One region of the Bradyrhizobium sp. 160 genome, then DNA from elsewhere that is predicted to be linked to it. Evidence: riboswitches for the same ligand, from Rfam matches in the RefSeq annotation. Region 1 holds a riboswitch; the other holds the start of a gene.

Region 1 (15,328 bases):
CTCACGCAGATCGCCGAGCGGCTCGACGTCAAACCTGACTCGAAGCGCGATCTGGAGGAAGCGGCCCGGGACATCGCCCCCGAACGCGTGCTCGACAAGATCGAGGAGACGCGAAGAAGTTGAGGCTGCATGCACCTTGCGCCAGTCGGCAGGCTCAGCTGGTGGTTAGATCCAGCGTCAGGAACAGGCTGTTGGGATCCTCGACATAGCCTTCGAATGGACCGCAGGCGACGAAGCCGTGGGCCTGGTAGAGGGCGTGCGCGGGTTTGAAATAATCCCAGGAGCCGGTCTCCAGGCTGAGCCGCGTCATGCCGCGCATGCGGGCTTCACTGATGATGTGGCGGAGCATCTGGCCGCCGAAGCCGCGCCGGCGCGTGGTCTGCAGCGTGTGCATCGACTTCACCTCGCCGTGGTCGGCCGAAAGCGTCTTCAGCGCGCCGGTGGCGACCAGTGTCTCGCCGTCCCAGCCGGTCCAGAATGCGATGTCGGGTCCACGAAGACCGGAGAGATCAAGTGCATGGGCGCTACCGGGCGCGGTCTGCGCCCGCGCCGCCGTGACGTGGTGATCGAGCAGCGCGATGACGCGGGGATCAAAGGTGTCGCCGGGGCGGATGTGCATCGTCAGGGCCTCACTCCAGGGTCTCGCATCGGTGCCCTCACATCTTGCCGTAGGAAGCGCCGCGCCGCGTGATGACAACGTAGCGCGCATCCTGCCGGGTCTCGTTCTCGAAAATCACCGCGCGCATCACGTCGAAATCCAGACAATCGCCCTCGCGCAACCGCACCGCCTTGGCGTCGATATGCACGGCGATGGCGCCCTCCAGCATCAACAGCTGTTGGGTGAACGCGTTGCGGCCCCAGGGACTGTATGGCACCCGCGCGCCGGCCGGCAGGTCGACGACGATGATCTCGATCCCGCTCGCCGCATCGGTCGGCGAGGCGTGGCGCCTTCGATAGCCGCTGTCGGGATCGCGCCAATGCGGCTGATCGGCAAGTCGCACCAAGCGCTCGGGCGGCTTCTCGGCCAGCGCAACGACATCGCTGAGCGACACGTCGAGCGCTGCGCAGAGTTTTCCGAGCAGCGCAGCCGTCGCACTGCTCTGCGCCCGCTCCACCCGCCCGATCATGGCCCGGCTGACGCCGGACCGAGCCGCCAGTTCGTTCAACGTCATGCCGGCCTGGGTCCGCAGCGTCTTCAGGCGGCGGCCGATCGCGCGATCGAGTTTCTGCTGGTCCATTTTTTTCAGCCCCGGCCTTCATCCAAACATTGCCCAGTGCAAGGACCGCATGCCGCCTCGACCAACCTAAGCCGGGCGAGAGGCGAATGCGGGGAGCGCCAGTCCAATATATTAGAATCTTTGCGCAGCCAGGACACCCGATTAGGATGCTTCCCATAATCACGACCGGGAGGCGACGTGGGCGAGCCGACGCAGCGGACGATCAAGGCCAACGGTATCAGCCTCAACGTCGCCGAGCAGGGCGATGGGCCAATGGTGCTGCTCTGCCACGGCTTTCCGGAAGGCTGGTACTCCTGGCGCCACCAGCTCGACGCGCTGGCAGCGGCCGGCTACCGCGCTGTTGCGCCCGACATGCGCGGCTATGGCAAGAGCGACCGGCCCGAAGCGATCGACCAGTATACGATCTTGCACATGGTCGGCGATCTCGTCGGCGTGCTCGACGCGTTCGAGGCGAAGGACGCCGTGATCGTCGGGCATGATTGGGGCGCGACAATCGCCTGGCACACGGCGCGCCTGCGTCCCGATCGCTTCCGTGCCGCTGCCATTCTCAGCGTACCCTATCGCCCGCGCAGTCCCGTGCGGCCGACCAGCGTCATGCCGCGGACAGCGGATGCGCAGTTCTATCAGCTGTACTTTCAAGAGCCCGGTGTCGCCGAAGCGGAGTTCGAACGGGATCCGCGCGCAACGCTCGGCGCCATGCTCTTCGGCGGTTCCGGCGAAGGGGCGGCGGCGATCCGCGCGCAACGCTCGGCGCCATGCTCTTCGGCGGTTCCGGCGAAGGGGCGGCGGCGATCCGCGCCAATGCCGAGCGTGCCGGCAGGACCGTCGGCGTCGGGATGGTCTCGCGCAAGGATGGCATGTTGCCGAAGGTGCAGGTGCCGCTCCCCTCATGGCTGAGCGTCGCCGACCTCGACCATTACGGCGTCGAATTTGCCCGCAGTGGGTTTCGCGGGCCGCTCAACTATTACCGTAACATCGATCGCAACTGGGAGCTGATGGCGGCCTTCGAGGGGGTGAAGGTGACCGTGCCCTCACTCTTCATCGCCGGCGATCGTGACATGGTCATTGCCTTTCCCGGTGCCGCCGAGCATCTCGCCAACATGAGACAATGGGTGCCGCAGCTGCGCGAGATCAAGATGCTGCCGGGCTGCGGACATTGGACGCAGCAGGAGCGGCCGGCGGAGGTGAACGCGGCGATCGTGGAATTCCTGCGAAGCCTGCCGAACTGAAGCCTGGAGCGGGCGAAGGGAATCGAACCCTCGTATGCAGCTTGGGAAGCTGCCGTTCTACCATTGAACTACGCCCGCGCGCGGGTGCTTCGCGCACCTCCTGATTAGCCGAGACAGCGCCGCGCGCCAAGCGCTTTGGCGCAGGCAACCTGACGCTTCTTAACGGTTTGGCAAGATTCCAGGTGCGCCGGATTGTGGCGGTGTTATGATTTCGTGTCTGGGGAGACGTGCACTGAGTGGGGCGTGTGCATGGTGGGGCGTGGTTACGCGATCTTCGACACGGCCATAGGGCGCTGCGGCATCGTCTGGAGCAGCACCGGCGTGGTCGCCGTGCAATTGCCGGAGGCGCGGGAGATCGACACCCGACGCCGGATTTTTGCGCTCCATCCCGAGGCGCGTGAGCAACGGCCGTCCAAAAACGCCGAGCTTGCAATCGAGGGCATCGTGGGTCTGCTGCAGGGCAGCGACCCCGATTTTTCCAACGTCAGCCTGGACGCCGGCGGCGTGCCCGGTTTCAACCGGCGCGTCTACGAATACGCCTGCACCATTCCGCGCGGGGACACGCGCACTTATCACGAGATTGCCAAGGCGCTGGGCGCCTCCGGTGCCGCGCATTCGGTGGCGCAGGCGATCGCGAAAAATCCGTTCATGCTGATCGTCCCCTGCCACCGGGTGCTGGAGGCCAGCAATTACACCGACCGGCGCTCGCCCTACGCCGGCGTGATCTCCAAGCGACGGCTGCTGGCGCTCGAGGGCGCCCATCCCATCGCCAGCAAGACGCTGTTCGAGGTGCTGCTGCCGGTTGCCCCGCCACGCGTTCCCACCTAGATAGGCGGCATGGACGCGACCACGCTGCTGACGACGCCATCGATGACGGTCTCCGAATTTCGCTGCGATGCGGGACCGGAGGACACACCCTTTGCAGAATGCCGCACCGGGCATTCCATCGCCTATGTCCGCTCCGGCAGCTTCGGCTGCCATTGCCGCGCCGGCTTCTTCGAACTGGTGGCGGGATCAATGCTGGTCGGCACGCCCGGCGAGGAATACACCTGCACGCATGAGCACGTGTGCGGCGATATCTGCCTTTCGTTCTTCCTGAGCGAGGACCTGGTCGAGACTCTCGGCGGGCGGCGTGAGGTCTGGCACGTCGGCGCGACGCCGCCGCTGCCCGAGCTGATGGTGCTGGGCGAGCTGGCCCAGACGGCGGCAGATGGCAACAGCGATCTCGGCCTCGACGAAGTCGGCCAAATCCTGGCCGGCCGCTTCATTGAGGTCGTCTCAGGCAAGACGCGCAAGCCGGCGCCGCCCACCGCGCGCGACCGCCGGCGCGCGGTGGAAGCCGCGCTGTGGATCGACGAGAACTCGCAATCCGAGCTCGACCTCGAGCAGGCAGCAAAGCAGACCGGCCTCAGCCCGTTTCATTTTCTCCGGCTGTTCTCGGCGGTGCTCGGCGTCACCCCGCATCAATATCTGGTGCGCTCGCGCTTGCGACATGCCGCGCGGCTGCTCACCGAGGACGATACCGCGGTCACCGACATCGCCTATGACGTCGGCTTTGGCGATCTCTCCAACTTCGTCCGCACCTTCCATCGCGCCGCCGGCGTATCCCCGACCAAGTTCCGGCAGGCCTCGAAGGGGGAGCGCAAGATTCTCCAAGAGCAGCTTGCCCTCAACTGACTAGGTTCGTCTCCGGCGCGCGCCATCAAGCGGCGCGCAGTGCAAATGGAGACGATCATGTACGACCACATCGGATTGCGCGTTGCCGACCTCGATGCCGCCACGCGCTTCTACAGCGCAGTGCTGGCGCCGCTCGGCTATATCCTGTGCTCAAGCGGCGACGGCTATGCCGGCTTCGGGCCGAAGGGCGAGCCGGCGCTGTGGCTGCACCTGAACAAGGGACGCAAGGCCGATGGCGCGCATATCGCCTTCCGCGCCAAGGATCACGACGCGGTCAAGGCGTTCCACAGCGAAGGGCTGAAGAGCGGCGGTCGCGACAATGGCGGCGCCGGCCCACGCAAGGATTACAGCCCGACCTATTATGCGGCGTTTTTGATCGACCCTGATGGCAACAATGTCGAGGCGGTTTGTGCGTGAGCGTGCTCGCGCCTCGCTACAAGCCGTCATGCCCCGGCTTGCCGCCTTCGCTAAAGCTTCGGCGGCCGAGCGCCCTTGAGGCCCCGGCGTAGCGTTGGCGGAGCCGGGACCGGGTCATCCAGTACGCCGCGGCTTCGCGATCCTATCACGTCGGTCTCTGGAATACTGGATTGCCCGATCAAGTCGGGCGATGACGGCCCTATCGCCCGCCTCTCCACATTATAGGAAATAGGAATCCCCATGGCCTCCATCCACAATGACATTCCCCTTCCCGCCTCCGCGCGCGACGTCTGGGACGCCGTGCGCGACTTCGGCGCGCTGCATCAGCGGCTGGTGCCGGGCTTCGTCACCGCCTGCAACCTCGACGGCGATGCGCGCATCGTCACCTTTGCCAACGGTTCGGTGGCACGCGAGGTGCTGGTCGATTGCGACGACGCGCGGCGACGGCTGGTCTATGCGATCAACAACGAGCGGCTGAAGCACTACAGCGCCTGCGTGCAGGTGATCGCCGAGGGCGAGACGAGGTGCCGTCTGGTCTGGACCATCGACATGTTGCCGAACGAGCTTGCGTCCTATGTTCAGGGGCAGACCAGCGAAGCCGTGATCGCGTTGCACAAGGCCTTTCCGCCCGCCGCGGCGTGACCTTTCTCACAGCGATCCGCCCTCGCCAGCCGTAACCATGGCGACGTGCGTCCGGTTGGCTCCGCTCTCCCGGCGGAGCCGCGCACGCGAGGAGCATGCCATGAGAGGTGCGGACAAGGTGATCTGCCAGGCGGCCGCCGTGCTGCTGTTGTTTTCCGTCGCGAGCACGCCGGCGAAGGCGCAGCTTGCGGGTTTTGGTGGCGGTGCCGGCGGCGAGGACATGATGACCCAGATGGCGCCAATGCTGGAGATGATGAAGGCGAAGATGGGCAAGCGCCGCTTCGCCATGCTGATGCAGACCATGGGCCCGATGATGAGTCGCATGATGGAGAACGGCGGCGGGCTTGGTGGCATGATGGGTGGCGGAGGCTTCGGTGCGCCGAACTACGGCGGCTACACGCCGATGAGCGGCGGCTATATGCCAGTCGGGATCGGCAGTATGGGCAGCGGCGACATTATGGGCATGCTCGGTGGCGCCGGAGGCGGAGACATGATGGCGATGATCCCGCAATTGATGCGGCTCGCCAATGCCGGCGGCGGCCATCGCCGCCACAGGCATCGCTAGTCGGCAACAGCTGACAGAGCTGGCCTGATCGCAGGTTTCGTCTTGCGCGGTCCCCAGCGGGTCAGCACCACGCTGGAGCACGACAGCAGGCCGAGCACGACCATCGAGCTTGCGGCGAGCCAGAAGAAGCTCTGCGCGCTGGCGTCGTGGGCCGACAGCCACCAGCCACAAGCGGCGATGTAGATCAATCGCGCGGTCTGCGCCAGCACCGGCCCGATCACCTTGGCGGCGCCCTGCGAGGAGAAATACATCGTCGTTGCGAGGCCGAAGAAGGCGTAGAACGGTCCGACCGTCGAGAGATATTGATGGCTCGCCGCACGCACGGCCACGCTGTCGGTGAAGATGTTGACCCAGAGATCGGGGAAGATCGCAACGAGGCATGCCGGCGCGCCGACTGCCACGAAAGCCGCAGCACTGGCGATCCAGGCGATGCGCCGGGCGCGCGCGATGCGGCCCGCGCCGATCGCCATCCCGACCATCGGCACACAGGCGATGCCGAACGAGAATGCGATCGAGGTCAGCAGGAATTCCAGCCGCGCGCCGATACCGTAGCCGGCGAGGATCGCGGTGCCGAACTGCGCCAGCATGTGAGTGAAGATCGAGATCGTCAGCACCGATTGCAACGGCGAGAAGCAGGCGATGGCGCCGACCTTCAGGATGTCGAAAAACATCGCCCATTGGATGCGCAGGCCGCGCAGCTTCAGGACGATTCGGGCGCGGCCGGAGAACAGGTACCAGCCCATCACGCCGATGTTCATGCAATAGGCGATCAGCGCGCCGGCCGCGACGCCGCGCATGCCGAGCTGCGGCACCGGCCCGAGCCCAAGGCCCAGCGTGCCCCCCAGCACGATCTGCCAGACCGCCGAGTTGAGGATCAACAGCGACGGCAGCTTCATGTTGCCGGTGCCGCGCAGGACGCCCGCCAGGGTGTTGAGCAGCCAGGGCAGCACCGCGCCGCCGAAAAACACCTGCGTGTAGGCGATGGCGTGGGTCAGCACATTGCCACGGCCGCCGAGCAATTCCAGCAGGCGCGGCCCGAAGATCAGCATGCCCAGCATGAAGACGAGACCGAAACTGATGCCGATCAGAATCGCGTGCACGGCGAGGTTTCCGGCGCGCTCGCGATCCCCGGCGCCCAGCGCACGCGCGATGGCGGAGGCCACCGCGCCGCCCATGGCGCCGCCCGACATCGTCATGGTCAGGATCACGGTCGGAAACACCAGCGCCATCGCGGCCAGCGCCTCGACGCCGAGCCGGCCGACATAGGAGGTCTCGGCGATCACCACGCACATGCCGGCCGACAACCCGATCACGTTCGGCCAAGCGAGCCCAAGCAGGGTGCGCAGAATCGGACCGTCGGTCAGCGCGCTCCTGACGGGACGCGGAGGCGGCGGCAGCGGGCGCTCCTGTTCATCGACCGGGATTTCGGCGATGTCGGACATGTCTTCTCCCGGACACGAGCGCCATTTGCGGCGCGGCAATAAACAGGTGTGCCAATAAATCTATTCGCGCGCAGGGCGCGGCAGGGCTTGTTAGCATGGCGGGCGCCGATTCCTCCTGCGTCAGGTGCAGGCGTGCCCTGCGGCAGCGGCTTGTCACCCTCGCCTATTCAATCGTCCAGACCAGCGGCGGGCGGCCGCCCTTCGCGGTCCGCATGCGCACGCCTATGTTTCTTCCGCATCCTGCAGCGAGGCCCTCGAACAATCCTTCCAGCACCTTGGCGCAGGTGGGGTGATAGTCGGCGACATCGTCCATCAGCTTCCAGCTCCGCTGATGGATTGCAAAGGCGCCTTCGGATTGCGAGGTCTCGGCGGCATCGTCCTGCGCGGCAAACAGCGCGCTCAGGAACGATGCGAATTCGCCCGCACCACCGCGGCCGCGGCCCATCGCCAGCGCCGCCGCGACCTCGTCGAAATATTGCATGCCGATCAGCTTGCCGGTGAGATGCAGGAGATAGCCGGCGTCCTCGGGGCCGAACAGCTGCACCATCACGGGCGCGGCGGTGCGGACATATTCCATGGCGTAGTTGCGATAGGCTTTCTCGAGCCGCGGTTTCGGCCAGCTCGTCACCGGCAAAGCCGGCGCGGTCTTCGCATCGAACGTAGGGGCCTCCAGATGCCGCGCGAACACCAGGCGCTGGTCGAGATCGAGCGGATGGTCGTATTGATGATAATAGCCTTCGAGCCCATCCTGGCCGTCGACGCTCTGCTTGGTGCAGACGAAGCCGAGGCGGAGATCGCCGAGCGCTACGCCGTTGTTGGCGTGCCAGCCACGCAGCATCGCGCGAGAGACTTCGCCGGGCACGCCGCAGATTGCGGTGCCCCTCCAGATCCAGCGCGGCGGCGGGTAGCGGATCCAGGCCTTGGTGTCGCTCTCATACATGTATTCGACATGCACGCCGCCGATCCAGTTGGAGAGATAGTGATATTGCGCGGCAGCCACCGCCGGCGGCAGATGACGGAGGCCGAGCTTTTGCAAGCCAGGCAGGAAGCGCTCCTGCTGCTGGCGGCGGAACACGCGGAAGACGAATTCAGCGGCATCCGCCGTGCCGCGCCGCGTGACCACGGTGAGGATCAGGCCGGTGAAGTAGGCGTGATAGAGATCGGCGACCGCGCGCCAGCGTTTCCATTGGGCTTCCTGCGCTGTGTCTGATATGGCGGTCATGTTCGCTCCCGATCATTGTTTTGATCGAATGTGTCACTGCACCGGGTGACAGGCAACATGCCACGCATGCAGGCCGCCCTGCACGACGGCCCGTCAATTCCGCATCACGAATTTTGCGCAGCCTTGGCCGCGCGCTCGCGCTCAATGCGCTCCGTCACGTCGCGCGCCATCGCGACCGATCCGAGCACGGCTGCGCCAGCATTCCGTACTAGCGCAAAGGTCATCTCAATGTAGAGCTTGCGCCCGCTCTTGTGCAGCGCGCGGGTCAATGTCGGCTTGCCTGCAAGCTTCATCGTGCCGCTGGCCAGCGCAGCCTCGAAGCCTTTCCAGTGCGCGGCGCGCAGATGCTCGGGAATGATCAGATCGAGGTTCTGGCCGAGCGCCTCCGCGGCGGAGAAACCGAACAAGGCGGCCGATGCCCGATTCCAGCGCGTGATCGTGCCGGAGCGATCCGAATAGATCAGCGCGTCCGCGACGTCGTCGATGATTCTCGCGTCAAGTTGGGATGGATTGCTCATGACACCACCTCGCATGTAGCCCGGATCTCGGCCCGCATCCTGACACATACTCGGTGTCATCGCCCGACTTGATCGGGCGATCCAGTACTCCGCGGCGGACATTTTTGAAACGAACTACCGCCGCAGAGTACTGGATGCCCCCGACAAGCCGGGGCATGACAGCGGAGCGTGGGACTAGCGCTACACCCGGAAATGCTTGCTCAGCTTCAGCCCCTGCGCCTGGTAGTTCGAGCCGATGCGCTGGCCGTACATCGCATCGGGACGCGCCAGCATCTTCTCGTAGACGAGGCGGCCGACGATCTGGCCATGCTCGAGGATGAAGGGCACCTCGCGCGAGCGCACCTCCAGCACGGCGCGCGCGCCTTGCCCGCCGGCACCGGCATAGCCGAAGCCGGGATCGAAGAACCCGGCATAATGCACGCGGAATTCGCCGACCAAGGGATCGAACGGCACCATCTCCGCGGCGTAATCGGGCGGAACCTGCACGGCCTCTTTCGAGGCCAGGATGTAGAACTCGCCGGGATCGAGGATCAGGCTGCCATCGGGACGGGCCGACATCGGCTCCCAAAAATCTTCCACCGCATAGCCGGAGCGACGGTCGACGTCGACGACGCCGGTGTGGCGCTTGGCGCGGTAACCGACGAAGCCGTTGGCCTTCTCGCCGGAGAGGTCGACCGAGACGGCGACGCCGCCGGCCAGGTCGGCATCGTCGATGTCGACGAGGCGCTCGGTCGCATGCAAGCCATCGAGTTCGTCGGCATTGAGGATGGCGTCACCGGTGCGGAAGCGCACCTGCGACAGACGCGAGCCCTCGCGCACCAGCACCGGAAACGTCTTCGGGCTGATCTCGGCATAGAGCGGGCCGTGATAACCGGCGCCGATCATGTCGAAGCGGCGGGTCCCGTCGGCGATCACGCGGGTGAAGACGTCGAGCCGGCCGGTCGAGCTCTTGGGATTCGCGGCCGCGACGATTTCCGGCGGGAGCGCGAGGCTCTCCAGCAGCGGCACGATGTAGACGCAGTTGGTCTCGAGCACCGCGCCGTCGGCAAGACTGAACTCGTGCAGCTTCAATTCGTCAATGCGCTCGGCGACGGTGGCGCCGGGACCGGGCAGGAAGCTGGCGCGGACGCGATAGGCGATGTCGCCGAGGCGCAGATCGAGGCTCGCCGGCTGGATCTGGCTTTCGACGAAGTCGTAGGCGGGCAGGATCAGCCCCGCCTCTGCCATCGCCGCAATCATGCGGTCAGGCAGGATACCATTGGCATCGGCAGCGACCGTGAACGTCAACCGGGGGTCCTCATCAAGGGGCAAACGCATCCCGAGATACGGGAAATACTAGCCTTTTACGGCTATCCGATGGACGCCTTGACGGAAAGGGCATTGCGGAATATGAGCATCACTTATCCCGTGGTGATTTGAGCCGGCCGGCTTGCAGCCACGTTAAATAAGTCGCTAAACAGGCCGGGGACCTCTGTGATCCCGGCCCGTGGAGATATCCAGGCCGGTTTTTTTGTGACCATTTTTGCTCGAATGGTCATGTCGGAGGTCCTATGTCGAAGTCGCCTGCCACTTACCGTCCCGAAACCCGCCTGGTCCATTCCGGCACCCTGCGCTCGCAATATGGCGAGACGTCGGAGGCGCTGTTCCTGACGCAAGGGTACGTCTACAACAGCGCCGAGGAGTGCGAGGCGCGGTTCAAGGGCGAGGACCCCGGCTTCATCTATTCGCGCTATTCCAATCCGACCGTCGCGATGTTCGAGCGCCGCATGATCGAACTCGAAGGCGCCGAAGCCGCTCGCTCGGCGGCAACCGGCATGGCCGCGGTGACGACGGCGATCCTGGCGCCCCTGAAGGCGGGCGATCATGTGGTGGCGTCGCGCGCGCTGTTCGGCTCGTGCCTCTATGTGGTGCAGGATCTGCTGCCGCGCTACGGCATCGAGACCACGCTGGTCGACGGCCTCGACCTCGACCAATGGCAGCGCGCCCTCAAGCCGAACACCAAGACGTTCTTCCTGGAGAGCCCGACCAATCCGACGTTAGATGTGCTGGACATTCCCTCGATCGCCGAGATCGCGCACAAGGGCGGTGCGCGACTCGTCGTCGACAACGTATTCGCAACCCCGATCTGGCAGAGCCCGCTCGCGCTCGGGGCCGACGTCGTGGTCTATTCCGCGACCAAGCACATCGACGGCCAGGGCCGCTGTCTTGGCGGCATCATCCTGTCCTCGGAAGCCTTCATCGCGGAGCACATCCACAATTTCATGCGCCAGACCGGCCCGTCGATCTCGCCGTTCAACGCCTGGGTCCTGCTCAAGGGCCTGGAAACGCTGGGCGTGCGCGTGCGCGCGCAGACCGACACCGCAGCGCGCATTGCCGAGGTGCTGGCGAGCCATCCCAAGATCTCGCGGCTGGTCTATCCCGGCCGCGCCGATCATCCGCAGGCCGCGCTGGTGAAGAAGCAGATGCGTGGCGGCTCGACGCTGGTCGGTTTCGAGGTGAAGGGCGGCAAGCAGGCGGCGTTTCGCGTGCTCAATGAGTTGAAGCTGGCGAAGATCTCGAACAATCTCGGCGACGCCAAGAGCCTCGTCACGCATCCGGCCACTACGACGCATCAGCGTCTGAAGCCGGACGACCGCGCCGCGCTCGGCATCAGCGAGGGCTTCATCCGCTTCTCCGCGGGCCTCGAGCATGCGGAAGATCTGATCGAGGATCTGACCGCGGCGCTGGAGAAGGCGTGACGGGCGAATGGCGAATAGTGAGTGGCGAATAGACCCCATTCGCTATTCGCCATTCCCTATTCGCCCCTACATCGGCCGATACGTGCGCACATCAGCGGGCACGTTCACACCGAGCTTGATCTGGCCGACGGAGCGGATGATGTCGTCGGCGAGGAGCTGGGCGAAGCAGGCGTAGCCCCAATCGTTCATGTGCAGGCCGTCGGCGATGACGAAGCTCTCGACCGGGATTGCCTGTTTCTCGTGCCAGTCGCGCATCACCTCGAAGCGCGGGAAGATGCCAACGTGACGGAGCTCGGCGACCTTGCCGAGCAGCTTCACCATCTTGCCGGCGCTCTCGGCGCGCTGGTTGACCGCCGGCGAATATTGCGGATCGACCAGCACGATGTCGGCGCCGCCGGCGGCCTGGATGCGGCTGATGCCGTCCTCGACCAGCTTTGCGGTATCGGCGGGATCGAGGTTGCGCAGCACGGCGTTGGTGCCGACCTGCCAGATCACGAGATCCGGATGCACGTCGATCACCTGCGTCTGGAGGCGCTTCATCATCTCGGGCGCATCCTCGCCACCGACGCCGGCATTGATGACGGTGATGTCGGCGGTCGGATAGTGCCGGCGCAGCTGTGCGGCGAGACGGTTCGGATAATTGAACTCCGGCGAGCTCGCACCGAATCCTGCGGTGGACGACGAGCCGAACGCGACGATGACGACGGGCTGGCCGGCGACGAGCTTGCTTGCGACACGCGGCAGCGAGCCCATCGCCTTCGGGCCGCCCTTCGGCGGCAGGCAGGGCACGCGGCTGAAGATGTCGCCGGCCGACTTTGCGACTTCCTTCACCTTGTCGAGGGCGCGCGCCGTGACGCCGCGCTGCTCGGGGGACGTCGCGGCGACGGTGGTCTGGGAGGGCGGTGCGGCAGCGGGATCAGCCGGCTGCGCGGCCGTCGCCTGAGCGGCTTGCGTCTGCGCGCGCGGCTGCGAAGCGGGCATCAGCAGCAGCAGCGCCGCCGCCGCGGGCACCGCCAGCCATGACGTCAGGCAAAAAGGGCGGGGAGAACTCATTAACACTAGACCTCAATTTTGCTGCTGGGCCGGCTCCAGATGGGCAGCATCAATCACGAACTGTGCCAACGCCCGGCCAAGGCAATCATGGACCTGTTTCGCCAGTTCAGGCCCGCGGGACGGGTTGAACAAGTCGAACTGGCCCTGATCATTCCACTGTCGCATGATCGCGAAACGGTCGAACAGCGGGACGTCGTGCTCCTGCGCCACCACACGCATATTATCGAGAAAAGGCTGCGCCGCGATCATGGTTTCAGTGCGCGGACTGTACTGCAAATTCATCAAGACGACGTCAGCCCCTGCCTTTTGCAATGCAGTAACCCCTTCTGTTACCGCGCCGCGAAAATCGTCGGGATCGATGGATCGGATAGCATCCACGGTCCCGGTCTGCCAGATGACCAAAGTAGGCGTTTTTGCTTCCATCAGCTTAACGAAAGTGGACGCGGTCTCCCCTGCCGTTTTCTTGCTCTGTATTTCTACGGAGACGTGCACCACTTCGGACGCGGGCAGCTTCTCCTTGAGGATCGTCTCCATGCGTGCCGGATATGAGCTGCTCTCCGAGGATGGAATCGTGGTTGAGCGGCTTCCGATGACCAGAATCTCGAGCGGCTTGCCGGCCTTGATGGCATCGGCGACCTTGGGCAGCTGGCTTTCGCTGGTAAGCAGATAGGACGGCAATTCGCAGGCCGCGGGCGCGGCCGAGGCAGCAGGCGCAGCATCGCCCGCGCGCGCCGTGGCCGCGGCGAGGCCACCGCATAGCAGGATCAGGCTCAGGAGAACCTTCGCCTTCATCAGCCCCCTCCCGCCAGATCGGCGTTGCCGACGGCGTTTTTGGTTTTCGCACCGCTCTTGTCAGCCACGCGCTTGTACCACGAAATCACCCACGCCACCCCCCACATGATCAGGATTCCGGAGAGACTAATCAACGCATGCATGGCTGCCCCGCCGGAAACTTCGGCCAGGATGAAATGGCCGGCGAAAGCCAGGAAGACGCCGAGACAGAAGATCTCGAGCGAATGCTGCCCGCACAGGATCAGCGGCCGCAGCCAGGGCGATTTCAGGCCCGGCCAGGTCCGCGGCAGGAAGCGCACGGTGAGCGCGGCCAGCGCCAGGAAATGGGTGAAGCGCAGCACGTCGAGATCGGTCTTGTCGATCGGATACATCCACTGCTCGAGCCGCTTCGGCATGAGGTGGCCGAGCTGCGGCACGTACCAGGTCAGCGTCACGTAGAACGCCGCGGCGAGATAGGCGATCGAGATCCACATCGTCACGGGTGATGCCAGAATGCGCGACATGCGCCGCGCGCCTCCGAGCGCACACCATGCACCGAAGACGAAAAGCAATTGCCAGGCCAGCGGATTGAACGCCCAGAAGCCGTTCGGATAGGCCGAGAAGTAGAGGTCGTATTCCCAGGTCACGGCGTAGAGCACGACCGAGAGGCCGAGCGTGACGTCGGGCTTCCACTTCATCGACCACAGGATCAACGGCAGCGCCAGCATCAGCACGATGTAGAGCGGCAGCACGTCCATGTTGACGGGCCGGAAGCGTAGCAGCAGCGCCTGGACGATGGTGACGTCGGGCTGCTTGAGGAAATCCATGATGCCCATCTCTTCGGTGTAGAGCGGGTTCTCGAAGCTGGTCGCCACATAGGAGATTTCGGCGAGGAAGATCGTGAACAGGAAGACGTGGGCGACGTAGATCTGCCAGACGCGGCGCAGGATGCGCGCCGTGGCGATGACGGCGCCGCTCTCCAGCATTGCCCGGCCGTAGACGAAGGCGGCGGTATAGCCGGAGATGAAGATGAAGATCTCGGTGGCGTCGCTGAAGCCGTAATTGCGAATGGTGAACCACGTCAGCAGGCTGGTTGGCAGATGGTCGATGAAGATCAGCCACAGCGCCAGCCCGCGGAACAGATCGAGCCGGAGCTCGCGCTCGCCGATCGCCGGCAGCGTAATGGCTGGCGCGGCGGCGCGCGGCTTGGTTCCTGCGGGTTTGGCACCGGCGGTTCCCGCGATCGTCGATCCCGTCACTTGGTCGGCAATGGTCATCGGGGCCAAAAACCCTTCCGCAAATCGCGACGTTCAATGGAGTTTACCGGTCCGGCCGTCGTCTCGCAAAGCGGCCGGATCACATAAGGTTGTCTCCCCTTGGGAGTCCCTTCCCCGCGAATTCTGGCGGGACGATGTCGCCAAAGCCGTCTCCGGCGTTTGGTTCCCCAGGAGGATTTCGCTATGATGGGCCATCATGTACCGCGCCGTGACCCGCCAGATCGAAGTGACCGTCGAGCCGAGCTTTGTTCCGGAGCAGTCGTCGGCCGACCGCTCCCGCTATTTCTGGTCCTACACCATCGTCATCACCAATTCCGGCGACGAGACCGTGCAGCTGAAGACGCGGCACTGGATCATCACCGACGCCTCCGGCCGCCAGCAGGAGGTGAAGGGCGAGGGCGTCGTGGGTGAGCAGCCGATCCTGGCCCCCGGCGAGCGCTTCGAATACACCTCCGGCGTGCCGCTCACGACCGCCTCCGGCTTCATGACCGGCCGCTACCAGATGGTCAGCGAAAGCGGCGAGCGCTTCGAGATCGACG
Region 2 (15,328 bases), on a different contig from region 1:
AGACTTCTCCTCGAGCTCGGCAAGGTCCTTCTCCAGCGTCTGGAGCCGGGACTTGGAGCCGGCATCGCTTTCCTTCTTCAGCGCCTCCTGCTCGATCTTGAGCCGGATGATCTCGCGGTCGAGCGAGTCCAACTCTTCGGGCTTGGAATCGACCTGCATCTTCAGCCGCGCCGCGGCCTCGTCCATGAGGTCAATGGCCTTGTCGGGCAGGAAGCGGTCGGTGATGTAGCGGTTGGACAGGGTCGCGGACGCCACAAGCGCCGAATCGGTGATCCGTACGCCATGGTGCTGCTCGTACTTGTCCTTCAAGCCGCGCAGGATCGAGATGGTATCCTCGACCGACGGCTCGCTGATGAAGATCGGCTGGAAGCGCCGCGCCAGCGCCGCATCCTTCTCGACGTGCTTCTGGTACTCGTCGAGCGTGGTCGCGCCGATGCAGTGCAGCTCGCCGCGGGCGAGCGCCGGCTTGAGCAGGTTGGAGGCGTCCATCGCGCCATCGCCCTTGCCGGCGCCGATCAGCGTGTGCATCTCATCGATGAACAGGACGTAGGTGCCCTCGCTCGCGGTGACTTCCTGGAGCACGGCCTTCAGCCGCTCCTCGAATTCACCACGATACTTCGCGCCGGCGATCAGGGCGCCCAAGTCGAGCGCAAGCAACTTCTTGTCCTTGAGGCTGTCGGGCACATCGCCATTGACGATGCGCAGCGCCAAGCCCTCGGCGATGGCGGTCTTGCCGACGCCGGGCTCACCGATCAGCACGGGATTGTTCTTGGTCCGGCGCGACAGCACCTGGATGGTGCGGCGAATCTCCTCGTCACGGCCGATGACCGGGTCGAGCTTGCCGTCGCGCGCCGCCTGGGTGAGGTCGCGGGCATATTTCTTCAGCGCGTCGTAGGCATTCTCGGCGGTCGCGCTGTCCGCGGTGCGGCCCTTGCGCAGCGCTTCAATGGCCGCATTGAGATTTTGCGGGGTGACACCGCCCTTATTGAGGATCGTGCCGGCCTCGCTGGTCTTCTCCAGCGCCAGACCGAGCAGCAGCCGCTCGACGGTGACAAAACTGTCGCCGGCCTTCTCGCCGGCCTTCTCGGCCGCATCGAAGGTGCGGGCGAGCTCGGGCGCGAGATAGATCTGGCCAGCGCCGCCGCCGGAGACCTTCGGTACCCTGTTCAGCGCGTCCTCGGTCGCCTTCAGGATTGCACGCGAATTGCCGCCGGCGCGCTCGATCAGACCGGCAGCCAGCCCTTCAGTGTCGTCCAGCAGGACCTTCAGCACATGCAGGGTGGAAAACTGCTGGTGCCCCTCGCGCATCGCAAGCGACTGCGCGGATTGGATGAAGCCCCTGGAGCGTTCGGTGTACTTCTCGATATTCATGTCTTTTCTATCCCTCGGCCTGCCCTCGGAGCCCTCAAAGGCACTCCAGACGGCATCTTCATTGGGTTTCCGATCACCGTATTGACGTTTCAACCGGTAACAGTCGTGTTCTGCCGGCGGTGCCGCCGACCTGAGGCAAATGTGGGAAGCGGGTCGCTGATGCGGAAGAGGCGCGTTCACAATTTCGTGCGCTCACGGGCCGCTTGGCGCGGGCCTGCCGAATCCCCTAAGTAGCGGCATGATAGCCAGCCGCACCGCCGAGATTACCGGCCTCTACCGCTACCCGATCAAGGGCCTGACGCCGGAACACCTGACCCGCGTCGTGTTGCGGAGCGGCCAGACCCTGCCCGCCGACCGCCGCTACGCCATTGAGAACGGGCCGAGCGGGTTCGATCCCGAGGCGCCCCAGTGGAAGCCGAAAATCCAGTTTCTGATGCTGGCGCGCAATGAGCGACTGGCCTCCCTCGACAGCTGGTTCGAGGACGCGACCAATCGCCTGACCATCCGCAAGGACGGCCAGATCGTCGCCAGCGGCGATCTCGAGACCGCTGCCGGGCGCGCCGCCATCGAGAGCTATTTCAGCGAGAACTTTCAGCCGGAACTGAAGGGCCCGCCCAAGGTCCTGTCCGGCCGCGACCACAGCTTCTCCGACGTCGCCCGCAAGGTCGTGTCCATCATCAATCTCGACAGCGTCCGCGCCCTCGAGACCATGCTCGGCGCCGCCGTCCACCCCCTGCGTTTCCGCGCCAATCTCTATGTCCGAGGTTGGCCGGCTTGGTCCGAGCTCGACCTCGTCGACCAGACGCTCGCGATCGGGCAGGCGCGGCTGAAGGTGGTCAAGCGCATCAAGCGCTGCCCGGCGACCAACGTCGACCCGGTGACCGCCAAGCGCGACCTCGAGATCCCGCCGGCGCTCTCGCGCCATCTCGGCCACATGGATTGCGGCATCTATGCCGAGGTGATCGAAGGCGGCGAGATCGGCGTCGGCGATGCGGTCGCGGTGGAAGAGCCGAGACTGGTGTGAGCGAACCCTTCGCTGCCGTAGGGTGGCCAAAGCGAAGCGTGCCCACCACTTCCGTTTTCGAATGTTGACGCACCGCTGGTGGGCACGGCGCTTCGCGCCTTTGCCCACCCTCGGCTCCATCGTTAGTTCGGCATCACATACGCATAGATCTTGCCGCGCGAGACCGGCGCCTCGCGGACGCGGTTGCCATTGTTGCCGGAGATCATGATCGGATTACCCCGCGCATCGATGCCGCTGATGATCCCGACATGGCCGCCGCGGCCGCCGCGCGACATCACCGCGATGGCGCCGACCTGCGGACCGGAGATGCGCGTGCCATAGCGCGCGAACGAACTCGCCATATCGGAGCCCGTGCCCTGATGCCCGGTATGTTGCAGCACCATGTTCATGAAGCGCGCGCACCACAGGCTGCCGCGTCCGGTGGGATTGCCGCCGAGATAGCGGCGCGCCTCGGACACGAGGCCCGATCCGCCGCCGAAACCGCCGCTGCTCATGGCGTTATTGGCCAAGCCGCTAGGGGCTATTCCATTAGTGGCCATGCCGCCGCTATTGGCGTTCGGATCATAGCTCGCCTGAATGTTGGCGAATCCGCTCGCCTGCAATCGCGCCGCGCTGCGCTCGAAGCGCGAGCTGCGGGCATGGTGGCGGTTGTGATGATGTCTGGCGTGGTGCACGTAAGCGTGCCGCTCTGCGCTATGACGATGATGCGGCCGCGCTGAGGCCGGAGAAACGAACGCGACGACCGTCGCGAAGAAGAGCGCCAGCGCGACAACACAACGCGACAGGCGAGACGCAAACAACTCGAACATTCTTCATCCTTCGTTACACCCCCACTTCCCCGATCGGCCCGTGCGCGGCCGACATCTACTTTGCGTATCAGAATCCCGATGTGGCGAGATCAAGACACGTCCCGGGAGATTTTGCGCGGAGGTTAACGGTGCTAGAACCCTCATGCGTGAACTGCAGAACGGCATTCCAATGCCGCAGCACTCTCAGGGAGAACCGCATGCCTTACGCCGTGACGAAGGATGATTGCCGTCTGTATTTCGAGGAAGCCGGCGCCGGTACGCCGATCATCTTCCTGCACGAGTTCGCGGCCGACTACACCAATTGGGAGCCGCAGATGCGCTACTTCTCGCGCGGCCATCGCTGCATCACTTATTCTGCGCGCGGCTACACGCCGTCCGACGTGCCCGATGGCGAGGCCTACACCTACACGCATTTCTACACCGACGCGCTCGCGGTGCTCGATCACCTCAGGATCGAGCGCGCCCATCTCGTCGGCCTGTCGATGGGGGCCTACTCGTCGCTTCAGATCGGGCTTAATGCGCCACAGCGCGCATTGTCGATGACGCTGGCCGGCGTCGGCTCGGGCTCCGAGATCGAGAATCTCGACGCCTGGCGCAGGCAGTGCCGCGCCAACGCCGAGCAGTTCGAGACGCTCGGCTCCGCCGAGGTCGCAAAGGTCACGCGCGAGGCGCCGAGCCGGATTCCCTTCCTGGTGAAGGACCCGCGCGGCCACGCCGATTTCTACGCTGCCCTTGCTCGCCACGATGCCAAGGGATCGGCGCGCACGATGCGCGGCTTCCAGGGCGGCCGTCCCTCGATCTATACTATGACGGATGCGATCAGAGGCGTTGCAACGCCGGCGCTGATCATCTGTGGCGACGAGGACGATCCGTGCGTCGGACCGAGCCTGTTCCTGAAGAAGCATCTTCCGGCCGCAGGGCTCGCGATGTTTCCGAAGTCGGGCCACGTCCTCAACCTCGAAGAGCCGGCGCTATTCAACGAGAGCGTGGAGCGGTTCGTCACGCTGGTGGAAGCGGGCCGCTGGCCGGTGCGCGATCCGAGGTCGCTGGCGGCGCATTAGCTGTCATTCCGGGATGCGCCGAAAGGCGCAGGCCCGGAATCCATCGGGCCGCGGTCGCTGTTGCACGATGGATTCCGGGCTCGCGCTTCGCGCGCCCCGGAATGACGGACAGAGACTACTTCCCCTCGCCTCTGCTCAGCAGGAACACGCCCTGCTCGCCGAACATGTTCCACACCCACCAGGGCAGGTTCAGCGGCACCGGGCGGCCGTAGAGGTCGAGCGCGACCGAGCGCTCCATCTTGACGTTGATCTCGTCGCAGAGCTCGACAAAATCCTTGATGGTGCAGAAGTGGATATTGGCGGTGTCGTACCAGGTTGCCGGCAGATTCTCCGTGCGCGGCATGTGGCCGCCGATCAGGAGCTGGAGCCGCATCTTCCAGAAGCCGAAATTCGGAAACGACACGATGGCGCGGCGGCCGATGCGCAGCAGGTTCTCCAGCACCACCCGCGGCTGCCGCGTCGCCTGCAGCGTCTGCGACAGGATCACGTAATCGAAGGCGTCGTCGGGATAGTTGACGAGGTCGGTATCGGCATCGCCCTGCACCACCGCGAGCCCCTTGGCGACGCAGCGGTTGACGCCCTCGCGCGACAGCTCGATGCCGCGGCCGTCGATGCCACGCGTTTCCAGCAGCTGGAGCAGATCGCCCTCGCCGCAGCCGACGTCGAGCACCTTCGAGCCGGGCTTGACCATGTCGGCAACGAGCAGATGATCGGCGCGAAACTGACCGGACGGCCCCGTCGCAACGCCGTTCAGCGGCAGCACCTCCTGTACCGACATCTTAGCCACCTTTGCCGTTGAGACCGCGGGCCTTGCCCGCGGATTGCAGGAAGGCCCGCGAGATGTCGAAGAATTCGGGGACGTCGAGCAGGAAGGCGTCGTGGCCGCGATCGGTCTCGATTTCGGCGAACGACACCCGCGCGCTCGACGCATTCAGCGCGTGCACCAGCGCGCGCGATTCCGATGTCGGGAACAGCCAGTCGCTGGTGAAGGAGACCACGCAGAAGCGGGTCTTGATGCCCACGAACGCCTTTGCCAGCACGCCACCATGATCGGCGGCGATGTCGAAATAATCCATCGCGCGCGTCAGATAGAGATAGGAATTGGCATCGAAGCGCTCGACGAAGGACGAGCCCTGATAGCGCAAATAGGACTCGACCTGAAAGTCGGCGTCAAACGAAAAGGTCGGCAGCTCACGGTCCTGCATGCGGCGGCCGAATTTTCGGTGCAGCGCGGCGTCTGAGAGATAGGTGATGTGCGCCGCCATCCGTGCCACCGCGAGGCCGCGATGCGGGTGGATGCCATGGTCGGCATAGCCGCCATTGTGCCAATCGGGATCGGCCATCACGGCCTGGCGGCCGAGCTCGTGGAAGGCGATGTTCTGCGCCGAGTGCCGCGTCGAGCACGCAATCGCCAGCGCGGAGTACACGCGGGCAGGATAGGCCGCGGTCCATTGCAGCACCTGCATGCCTCCCATCGAGCCGCCCACCACCGCGAACAACGTGTCGATGCCGAGCCGGTCGATCAGCATCGCCTGCGCCCGTACCATGTCGGGAATGGTGATGACGGGGAAATCGAGGCCCCAGACCTTGCCCGTCGCGGGATTGATCGAAGCCGGCCCGGTCGAGCCCATGCAGCCGCCGATCACGTTGGAGCAGATGATGAAGTAGTGTTGAGGATCAAGCGGACGGCCGGGGCCGACCAGCGTCTCCCACCAGCCGGGCTTGCCGGTGACCGGATGCACGTTGGCGACATGCTGGTCACCGGTCAGCGCATGGCAAACCAGAATGGCGTTGGAGCGATCGGCGTTCAGCTCGCCATAGGTCTGGTAGGCGATCTGGAACGGGGAGAGATCGACGCCGCAATCGAGCCGCAGCGGCTGATCGGCGCCGAAATGCACAACCTGCGAACTCGGATGATCTACCTCGTGCGATCGATCGTCGGCGCTGATCGCGGGACTCGGAATCGACTTGACGCTACCCATCTGAGCATCGACCTCGTTTGCGATCAGACTTACGACCGCAGTGACATCAGGCCATAAAAAACCCGGCCTGAACGATAGGTTCGGCCGGGATCGGAAGCGTCCCCGGCCTGTTTAGCGAGTTTTTTAACGTGGCTGCAAGCCGGCCGGCTCAAATGACCACGGAACAGGCAAAAACTTACTGTTTGGAGCGGTCTTCGTCAAGCCGCGGTCCGGATTAACCCCATTCGTCCCTGATACGTCGCCTGAAAAGGCCCAGCTTCTCCTAGCATTTCTCTTTGCTTTCGCGGCCTATCCTGCCTAATCAGGACATCGACCGCAGCGGTGACGGCACTGACCGATCCGCATTGGAACGCCTCTGAACAGCCGTTGTCAGTCATGTCCCAACGTCCGCCCGCGCCGCCATCGCTTCAGGAATTGCGCAAGGAGATCGACGCGATCGACGAGGGCATGCATCGCCTCCTGATGCAGCGCGGCGACATCATCCACCGCCTGATCGAGGTGAAGCAGACCCAGGAGGTCGGCTCCGCATTCCGGCCGGCGCGCGAGGCCGCCATGATGCGCGACCTCGTCCAGCGTCATCGCGGCATCCTGCCGCTCGACACGGTCGAGAGCATCTGGCGCGTCATCATCTCGACCTTCACCTATGTGCAGGCGCCGTTCTCCGTGCATGCCGACATCTCGGTGAGCGAGCCGGCGATGCGCGATTCCGCGCGCTTCCATTTCGGCTTCACCGTGCCCTACATCGCGCATTTCAGCGCGCAGGCCGCGGTCGAGGCGGTGGCGAAGTCGAAGGGCGACCTGGCGCTGGTCTCGGCGACCTCGAGCCGCACGCCGTGGTGGCTGGAGCTGGAAGAGACCGGCGCGCCCAAGATCATCGCGCGGATGCCGTTCGTCGAGCGCGCCGACCATCCGGCTGCACTGCCGGTGTTCGCGATCTCGCGCGTCGCCGACAGCGCGCTGGTGACTGAGGTCGAGACCTTCAGCGTGCGCGTATCGGGCTGGAACGCCGAGGTCGCGCGCGCCCTGTCGCCGCTTGCCGAAATCGTGGCGGTGCCCGATACCGCCTTCGACGGCGCCGCCCTGCTGGTCTCGGTCACGAGCGCGACCAGCATCGACAAGATCAGGGCTGCCCTGATCGAGGCGGGGGCCTCGGTGCGCTCCACGGCCCTCGTCGGCAGCCACGCAACGCGCTATACGGTGCCCCCGACCGGGCCGAAATCGTAAGTCGCGAGCCGTCCCGCCAATCCGGAGTTGAAGATGTCCCGCCCCGTGCCGAATCCCGGCATTCTCGATATTGCGCCCTACACGCCCGGCAAGAGCCCGGTGCCGGAGCCGGGCCGCAAGGTGTTCAAGCTCTCGGCCAACGAGACGCCGTTCGGGCCCTCGCCGAAGGCGATCGAGGCGTTCAAGCGCGTGGCGGATCATCTGGAGGATTATCCGGAAGGCACCTCGCGCGTGCTGCGCGAAGCGATCGGCCGCAGCTTCGGCCTCGACCCCAACCGCATCATCTGCGGCGCCGGCTCCGATGAGATCCTCAATCTGCTCGCGCACACTTATCTCAGCCAGGGCGACGAGGCGATCTCGACCACCCACGGCTTCCTGGTCTACCCGATCGCGACCATGGCGAACGGGGCCAAGAACGTGGTGGCGCCCGAAACCAACTTCACCGCCGACGTCGACGCCATCCTCGAGGCCGTGACACCGCGGACAAAACTGGTCTGGCTCGCCAATCCCAACAACCCGACCGGCACCTATCTGCCGTTCGATGAGGTCAAGCGCCTGCGCGCCGGCCTGCCCTCGCAGGTGCTGCTGGTGCTGGACGCCGCCTATTGCGACTACGTCTCGCGCAACGATTACGAGATGGGAATCGAGCTCGTCGCCACCACCGAGAACACGGTGGTAACGCACACCTTCTCCAAGATCCACGGACTTGCGGCGCTGCGCATCGGCTGGATGTTCGGCCCCGAGCACATCATCGACGCAGTCAACCGCATCCGCGGTCCCTTCAACGTGTCGACGCCGGCGATGTATGCCGCGGTCGCCGCGATCGAGGACACCGCGCACCAGGCGATGTCGAAGCAGTTCACCGAGACCTGGCGCAACCGGCTGACCGAGGAGATCGGCAAGATCGGGCTGAAGGTGACGCCGAGCGTCGCCAATTTCGTGCTGATCCACTTCCCGACCGACAAGGGCAAGACCGCGGATGATGCCGACGCCTTCCTCACCGAGCGGGGCCTGGTGCTGCGCGCGCTGAAGAATTACGGCCTGCCGCATGCGCTGCGCATGACTATCGGCACCGAGGAGGCCAACCGCCTCGTGGTCGAGGCCTTGCGCGACTTCATGGGCGGCAAATGAGCGCGCAGGCGCACTTCCAGCGCGTCGCGCTGATCGGCTTTGGCCTGATCGGCGGCTCGATCGCGCGCGCTGCGAAGCTCCAGGGCTTGGTGAGTGAGATCGTCACCACCGCGCGCTCGGAAAAGACGCGCGCGCGGGTCGCCGAGCTCGGCATCGTCGACCACGTCGTGGCGACCAACGCGGAAGCGGTGAAGGATGCCGATCTCGTCATCCTCTGCATTCCCGTCGGCGCCTGTGGCGAGGTCGCGCGGGAGATCGCCGCGCATCTCAAGCCGGGTGCAATCATCTCCGACGTCGGCTCGGTCAAGGGCGCGGTGGTCAGGGACATGGCCCCGCATCTGCCGCAGGGCGTTCATTTCGTGCCGGCGCATCCGGTCGCGGGCACCGAGCATTCCGGTCCGGATTCGGGCTTTGCCGAGCTCTTCATCAACCGCTGGTGCATCCTCACGCCACCGGAAGGCGTCGATGCTGCTGCCACCGATCGCCTGCGCGCGTTCTGGGCGGCGATGGGCGCCAAGGTCGAAATCATGACGCCGGATCATCATGATCTCGTGCTCGCGATCACCAGCCATCTGCCGCATCTGATCGCCTACACCATCGTCGGCACGGCCGACGAGCTGGCGCAGGTGACGGAATCCGAGGTGATCAAATTCTCCGCCGGCGGCTTTCGCGATTTCACCCGGATCGCCGCGTCCGACCCGACGATGTGGCGCGACGTCTTCCTCGCCAACAAGGAGGCCGTGCTGGAGATGCTCGGCACCTTCACCGAGGACCTCGCCAAGCTCACCCGCGCGATCCGCCGCGGCGACGGCGAAGCTCTGTTCGACCACTTCACCCGCACCCGCGCCATCCGCCGCGGCATCGTCGAGATCGGCCAGGATTCGGCCGCGCCCGATTTCGGCCGGCCGCACGCTGCGCTGAAGAAGCCGTAACTTCACTCCCGTCATTCCGGGGCGCGCGAAGCGCGAACCCGGAATCTCGAGATTGCGGCTCGAGATTCCGGGTTCATTCGCTTCGCAAATGCTCCGGAATGACGGCGAGTCAATACAGCGGCGGGATCTGGCCGACCTTGACCGGACCGAGCAGCACGGCGCCGTCGACGAATTTCAGCGGAAAGCTTCTCGCCTTCTTGCCCTCGAGCGTGCTCTCGGTGCCGATCGAATTGATGCCGGCGGCGACGCCGGCATTGGCGTTCTGCTTGATGACCTTGCCGAGCCCCGGAACGGCGCGGTCGAGCGCGCCGAAGAGATTGTTGAGATCCTGCGACTTCACGCCGGGCGCGACGCGGTCGAGCGTTGCCTGCGGTACGCCCTCCTCCAGTATCTTGTCGATGCCGAGCGCCGGGATCACGCGCTCGAGGCCCGTCACCGTCATCTGCAATTCGCCGTCGAGCCGGCCAGTGGCCGAGAGGCCGAGCGTGCCGGCCGCAACCGCGATCATCTCGCCCTGCTGGATCCGCGACTGCACGATCTCGATATGGCCGCCGGCGGCCTGGATCTCGCGGAAGCGCTGCGGCCAGGGTTTTGGCGTGACGTCGGTGAGGCCGGTGACCTTCGCGCGCGTGTCGGCCTCGAACGGCTCGGCGAGCAAGGGATGAACGCCCTGGATGCTGCCCTGCGCGACATGGAGCACCGTCTCGATGACCGGATGATCGGGCGACGATCCGTCCGCGAGGCGGCCGTGCAGCTCGACCTGCTTGGCGCGCGCGAGCGGCACCGGCACGCTGCCGTCGAGACGGTTGAGGCCGGGATCGTCGAACACGATGGAGGCGCGATCCGGCACGGCCGGCAGACCCACCACGCTAGCGCGGCCCTTGCTCCAGTTCACCACGAAGGTGTTTTGCGTGACGCCGTCAGTCAGCGTCGCCGGCGCGGAGAACTCGGCGATGACGAGCTTGGGGTCGTAGACCTGGGCGACGACCAGGATGTTGTCGAGCTTGGCCGTAAACGGCGTCTTGCTCGCATTCTGCGACACCAGGGCGACGCTGGCGCCGGAGCACTGGACCTCGAAGCGGAACGGGAATCCCGCGATCGAGCGCTTGGCGCAATCATAGATGCGTCCGGATTTGGCCTCCTGCGCGCGCCAGGCGTCTGCGGCAATTTCGGCCTGCGACGCCGCGTAGAACCAGAAACAGCTCCAGGCGACCGCGAGGACCAGGACGAGAACGGGTGCGATGAAAAGGCCCCAACGGGAGCGACGGCCTGTGGCAACGGTCATATTGGACATGCGGCGACCCTTTGACCCCAGATTCAGGCAAATGTAAGCGAGGTCCGCCCCCGACGAAAGGCGGAGAATCCGCTTCGCTTGGGGGCACCGTTCTGCTAAAGCGCGGCGCGATTTGGAAAAATCGTCATCGCGCTTTAGCTCCTTGTTCGAGCATGATCTTTTCGGAAAACCGCTTCACACTTTTCCGGATCATGCTTTAGCCGTGCCCGAAATGTCGGAAATCACCCTCCCCTCCGTCACCACCGCCAACGGCGACCTCTGGGTGTTCGGCTACGGCTCGCTGATGTGGCGGCCGGGGTTCGAATTCGAGGAGCGCGTCCCGGCGCGGCTGGTCGGCGAGCATCGCGCGCTCTGCGTCTATTCCTTCGTGCACCGCGGCACGCCGGAGAAGCCCGGCCTGGTGCTCGGGCTCGACCGCGGCGGCGCCTGCCGCGGCATCGCCTTCCGCGTCGCCGAGAAGAACCGCAGCGAGGTCGTCGCCTATTTGCGGGCACGCGAGCAGGTCACCTCGGTCTACCGCGAGGTGATGCGCTCGGTATGGCTGGAGAACGATGCGCGGCAGCGCGTCTCCGCACTCACTTATGTCGTGGACCGCGGTCATGTCCAATATGCCGGCCGGCTCTCGCTCACCGAGCAGCACCGCCATGTCATCCAGGGCCATGGCCAGTCCGGCGCCAATCGCGACTACGTCACCGCGACGGTGAAAGCGATCGAAGCCGAAGGCTTTCGCGACACGCAGCTGCACCAGCTTGCGACGATGCTGCACGGCGATGCGCATTCCCTGCACGCGCCGGCGCCGACCGAAGATCGCGAGAACCGCTAACTGTCCGACCGCGCGTAGCTCGGCGCGGAGCCGATCAAGTGCTCCTGCTCTTTCCGGCCGGCTTCGACGAGACGGTCGGTCGCGTCTTCGATCGCCGTCTGCACGCGCGCGAGAAACTCGTCCTTCGGCAGGCCCGACGGCAGTGGATCGAGGAATTCCACCACCAGCGTGCCGGGATAGCGCATGAAGGTGCGACGCGGCCAGAACAGGCCGGAATTGAGCGCGACCGGCAGGCACTGCACGCCGCAGGAGGAGTAGATCTGCGCAAACCCTGTCTTGTAGGCGGGGGCAGCGCCCGGCGCGCGGCGCGTGCCTTCCGGAAAGATCACGAGCTGACGGCCGCCGCGCACGGCCTCGCGCGCCCGCCGTGTCATGTCCAGCAGCGCTTTCACGCCGGCATTGCGGTCGATCGCGATCATGCCGGTCTTGACCAGGAATTGACCAAAGACCGGGATCTGCATGAGCTGGCGCTTGAGGATGAAGATCGGGTGCTCGAAAAAGCCGGGCAGCACGAACGTCTCCCAGAACGACTGGTGCTTTGCCACGACCAGCAACGGTCCCTGCGGGATCTTCTCGACCCCGCGGAATTCCACCTTGATGTTGCAGATCACGCGCATCAGGATCAGCGTCGCCTTCGCCCACCATTCCGCGACCGTCAGCATGGCGCGCGGCGGCAATGCGAAGGTCGGCAGCGCCACGATCGCCAGGCACACCAGCACGGCGTAGAACAGCACGTTGAACACGAGCGAGCGCAGGAAAATCAGGAACATCGACGATCCGATCAATTGCCGGTCAATTGGCCTGTGCTGTGGCGGGCCGCTTCGGCTGCACGCCCACAGGCTGCTCCGACACTTCGGGCGAAAGGTCAATCCCGAAATTCTCCAGCCGCACCCTGAGCTCGGCCGCGACGTACTTGGCGTATTCCGACAGCAGCAGCCGCAACGTCGGCGCCGAAGTCCACCACGGCTCCTCGCGCCATTTGTCCCCGACCACCGCGAACGGGATCAATGTGGTCTGCGGCATCGCATGGGAGAATTCCACCAGCGCGCGGGGCATGTGATAGTTCGAGGTGACCACGATCAGCGATTTGAACTGGCGCCCCTCGGCCCAGCGCCGCGCCTCCGCCGCATTGCCGCGGGTCGAGAGCGCGGTGCGGTCGAGGTCGACGCAACAGGACATGAAGGAGTGGTTCTCCGGCAGGGTGCGGGAGATGTCGCTCGCCGTCGAAGTCGGATGCACGCCCGAGATCAGGAGCCTCCTGCCGTAGCCGGCAGCGAGCAGCTCCATCGCGTCCGACACCCGGGAGGAGCCGCCGGTCAGCACCACGATGCCGTCCGCCTTGCGATCCGGCACCATCTCGGCGCCGCGCAATTGCGACAGGAACGCAACGAAGCCTGCTGCCGCGCCGATGAAGGCAAGCGCGATCGTCGACACGATTGCCGCGCGCAGCCAGCCGCGCGGCAGTTTTGGCGATCGATCGTCGGTCGGCGAGGTCATGCGATGTCGGTGATCCCTTCCCAGAGGTGATTTTAAGACGTTTTGAGGCGAAGTGGAGTCTGGTTTCTTTACCCTCTCCCCTTGTGGGAGAGGGTGGCTCGCCGCGAAGCGGCGAGACGGGTGAGGGGTCTGTCTCCGCACATTCGGCCTCGACGTTCGTGCGCGCGGACAGATACCCCTCATCCGGCGCTTCGCGCCACCTTCTCCCACAAGGGGAGAAGGGAAGCAGCGAGTCAGTCGCGAGTATGTCGTCCAACTCTATCACCCAACACTCAATCGATATCATTCAGCGTCGCGAACAGCGTCTGGCGGGAGGCGACCGCGGTGATGGCGCCGATCAGCACCGCCTGGACCGCGAGCACGATGTAGCCGGATGGCCGCAGCGAGAAGGTGCCGAGCAGCGCGGCGAACTGATCGCCGACAGGGGTGCCGGAGAACCAGCCCGCGATCGACTCGGAGAAGCCGAACACCAGCATGGCGGCGCCGCCCCCGATCACGCCGCCCTCCAGGCCCAGCCTGAGGAAGTGGCGCAGGAAGCGGTTGGCGATGTAACGGTCGCCGGCGCCGACGAAATGCAGGACCTCGACGATCGGGCGGTTCGCCGCCATGGCGCCGCGGGTCGCGAACGAGACCGAGATGATGGTGGCGATGATGACGAGGGCGAGAATGCCGATGCCGGCGAGCACGGTGGCGTTGGTCATCGAGCGCATGCGCTCGATCCAGGCGCGGTGATCGTCGACACTCGCGCTCGGCGCCACCTGGGTGACCCGCGCGCGCAGGACGCCGAGATCGAGCGGCGTGCCCGGTTGCACGCGCGCGATGATCATGCGCGGCACCGGCAGATCGTCCATCGACAGGCCGCTGCCCAGCCAAGGCTCGAGCAGCTTGCCGCTTTCGTCCTTGCTGAACGGCTTGACCTCGACGATGCCGGCTTGCGCGCGCATCGCCTCCGTTACCGCCGCGGTGTCGCGTTCGAGATCGCGGCCAGCCTGCGGACGGACCTGGATGGTGATTTCGCTCGCGACCTCCGACTGCCATTCGGCGGCGGAAGCGCTGACCAGCAGCACCGTGCCGGTCGTCATCGAGGCGAGGAAGGTCATGATGGCGACGACGGCGACCAGCGCGCGGCCGTGGATCGAGGCACGCGGCACGATCGGCGACATGTTGCGCGCCTGGGCCGGAAGCTGCGGACGCTCCTGCCCGAGGTCAACCAGCACGCCGCGCTCGTCGGTCCTACTCATAGACGTGCAACCGTCCCTGATGCAGCACCAGGCGCCGCGCCTCGTACTGGTCCATCAGGCCGATGTCATGGGTTGCGATGATGACGGCCGTGCCTGATTTGTTGAGCTCGATGAACAGCCGCAGCAGGCGGCGGCCGAGCGTCGGGTCGACGCTGCCGGTCGGCTCGTCCGCGAGCAGCAGCTGCGGGCGCGAGATCACGGCGCGCGCGATCGCCGCGCGCTGCTTTTCGCCGCCGGACAGGATCGGCGGCAGCGCATCCATGCGGTCGCCGAGGCCGACCCAGCGCAGAAGATCGATGACCTCCTTGCGATAGCTCGACTCACTACGCCCCATGACGCGGAATGGCAGCGCGACGTTCTCATAGGTCGTCATGTGGTCGAGCAGGCGGAAATCCTGGAGCACGATGCCGATGCGCTTGCGCAGGTCGGCGATCTCGTCCTTGCCGAGCCGCGAGATATCCTCGCCGAATAGATTGACGAGGCCCCGTGTCGGCCGATGCGACAGGAACAACAGGCGCAACAGTGAGGTCTTGCCGGCGCCGGACGGTCCGGTGAGGAACTGGAAGGAATGCGCCGGGATCTGGAAGTTGAGGTCGCGCAGAACCTCCGGCCCCAGACCGTAACGCAATCCGACATTTTCGAACCGAACCAAGCTCAGCTCCGTTCGAGAGGGGGCGCGGGCCACACGGCTGCACCCTGCCATACGCGACTGACGGGTTTTGCGACCGTTATGGTTTCCGGTTCGTTAACGCTCGCCCGGTAGCATAAGGACAACCCGGTTCTTCGCGACCGTGACATCGTCAAGACCAGTCCATGCATCAAGGCTCGTCCATGCATATCGTCTGCCCTCATTGTACGACATCCTACGCCATCAAGCCTGCGAGCCTGGGTGCGAACGGCCGGACGGTGCGCTGCTCCCGTTGCAAGGAGACCTGGGTC

Evidence for each region. A riboswitch is a leader RNA that binds a small molecule or an ion and turns the genes downstream of it on or off. The one in region 1 is predicted to bind S-adenosylmethionine.
Region 2: linked by a shared signal. The riboswitch ahead of metX (homoserine O-acetyltransferase MetX) and the one ahead of IVA98_RS11700 (O-succinylhomoserine sulfhydrylase) in region 1 are both predicted to bind S-adenosylmethionine.

The regions. Positions count from the first base shown of each region.
Region 1 covers NZ_JADPKD010000028.1:452,225-467,552, reverse strand. Annotated here, with positions in the region: gene IVA98_RS11775 (DUF1003 domain-containing protein) at 1-123, shown strand, start outside; gene IVA98_RS11770 (GNAT family N-acetyltransferase) at 155-619, opposite strand; gene IVA98_RS11765 (helix-turn-helix domain-containing protein) at 657-1,238, opposite strand; gene IVA98_RS11760 (alpha/beta fold hydrolase) at 1,416-2,135, shown strand; gene IVA98_RS11755 (alpha/beta fold hydrolase) at 2,114-2,467, shown strand; tRNA gene IVA98_RS11750 (tRNA-Gly) at 2,472-2,545, opposite strand; gene IVA98_RS11745 (methylated-DNA--[protein]-cysteine S-methyltransferase) at 2,717-3,295, shown strand; gene IVA98_RS11740 (helix-turn-helix transcriptional regulator) at 3,305-4,144, shown strand; gene IVA98_RS11735 (VOC family protein) at 4,202-4,561, shown strand; gene IVA98_RS11730 (SRPBCC family protein) at 4,802-5,203, shown strand; gene IVA98_RS11725 (hypothetical protein) at 5,304-5,768, shown strand; gene IVA98_RS11720 (MATE family efflux transporter) at 5,765-7,210, opposite strand; gene IVA98_RS11715 (hypothetical protein) at 7,374-8,432, opposite strand; gene IVA98_RS11710 (PAS domain S-box protein) at 8,537-8,950, opposite strand; gene IVA98_RS11705 (2'-deoxycytidine 5'-triphosphate deaminase) at 9,131-10,267, opposite strand; SAM riboswitch at 10,348-10,427, shown strand; gene IVA98_RS11700 (O-succinylhomoserine sulfhydrylase) at 10,501-11,688, shown strand; gene IVA98_RS11695 (SGNH/GDSL hydrolase family protein) at 11,755-12,741, opposite strand; gene IVA98_RS11690 (SGNH/GDSL hydrolase family protein) at 12,754-13,533, opposite strand; gene IVA98_RS11685 (OpgC domain-containing protein) at 13,533-14,789, opposite strand; gene apaG (Co2+/Mg2+ efflux facilitator ApaG/CorD) at 14,986-15,328, shown strand, end outside.
Region 2 covers NZ_JADPKD010000005.1:46,986-62,313, reverse strand. Annotated here, with positions in the region: gene clpB (ATP-dependent chaperone ClpB) at 1-1,371, opposite strand, end outside; gene IVA98_RS01305 (MOSC domain-containing protein) at 1,610-2,395, shown strand; gene IVA98_RS01300 (NlpC/P60 family protein) at 2,518-3,204, opposite strand; gene IVA98_RS01295 (alpha/beta fold hydrolase) at 3,402-4,265, shown strand; gene metW (methionine biosynthesis protein MetW) at 4,381-5,043, opposite strand; gene metX (homoserine O-acetyltransferase MetX) at 5,045-6,247, opposite strand; SAM riboswitch at 6,338-6,417, opposite strand; gene IVA98_RS01280 (chorismate mutase) at 6,623-7,471, shown strand; gene hisC (histidinol-phosphate transaminase) at 7,505-8,602, shown strand; gene IVA98_RS01270 (prephenate/arogenate dehydrogenase family protein) at 8,599-9,534, shown strand; gene IVA98_RS01265 (DUF2125 domain-containing protein) at 9,644-10,828, opposite strand; gene IVA98_RS01260 (gamma-glutamylcyclotransferase) at 11,040-11,651, shown strand; gene IVA98_RS01255 (lysophospholipid acyltransferase family protein) at 11,648-12,421, opposite strand; gene IVA98_RS01250 (YdcF family protein) at 12,444-13,148, opposite strand; gene IVA98_RS01245 (cell division protein FtsX) at 13,421-14,389, opposite strand; gene ftsE (cell division ATP-binding protein FtsE) at 14,382-15,041, opposite strand; gene IVA98_RS01235 (MJ0042-type zinc finger domain-containing protein) at 15,221-15,328, shown strand, end outside.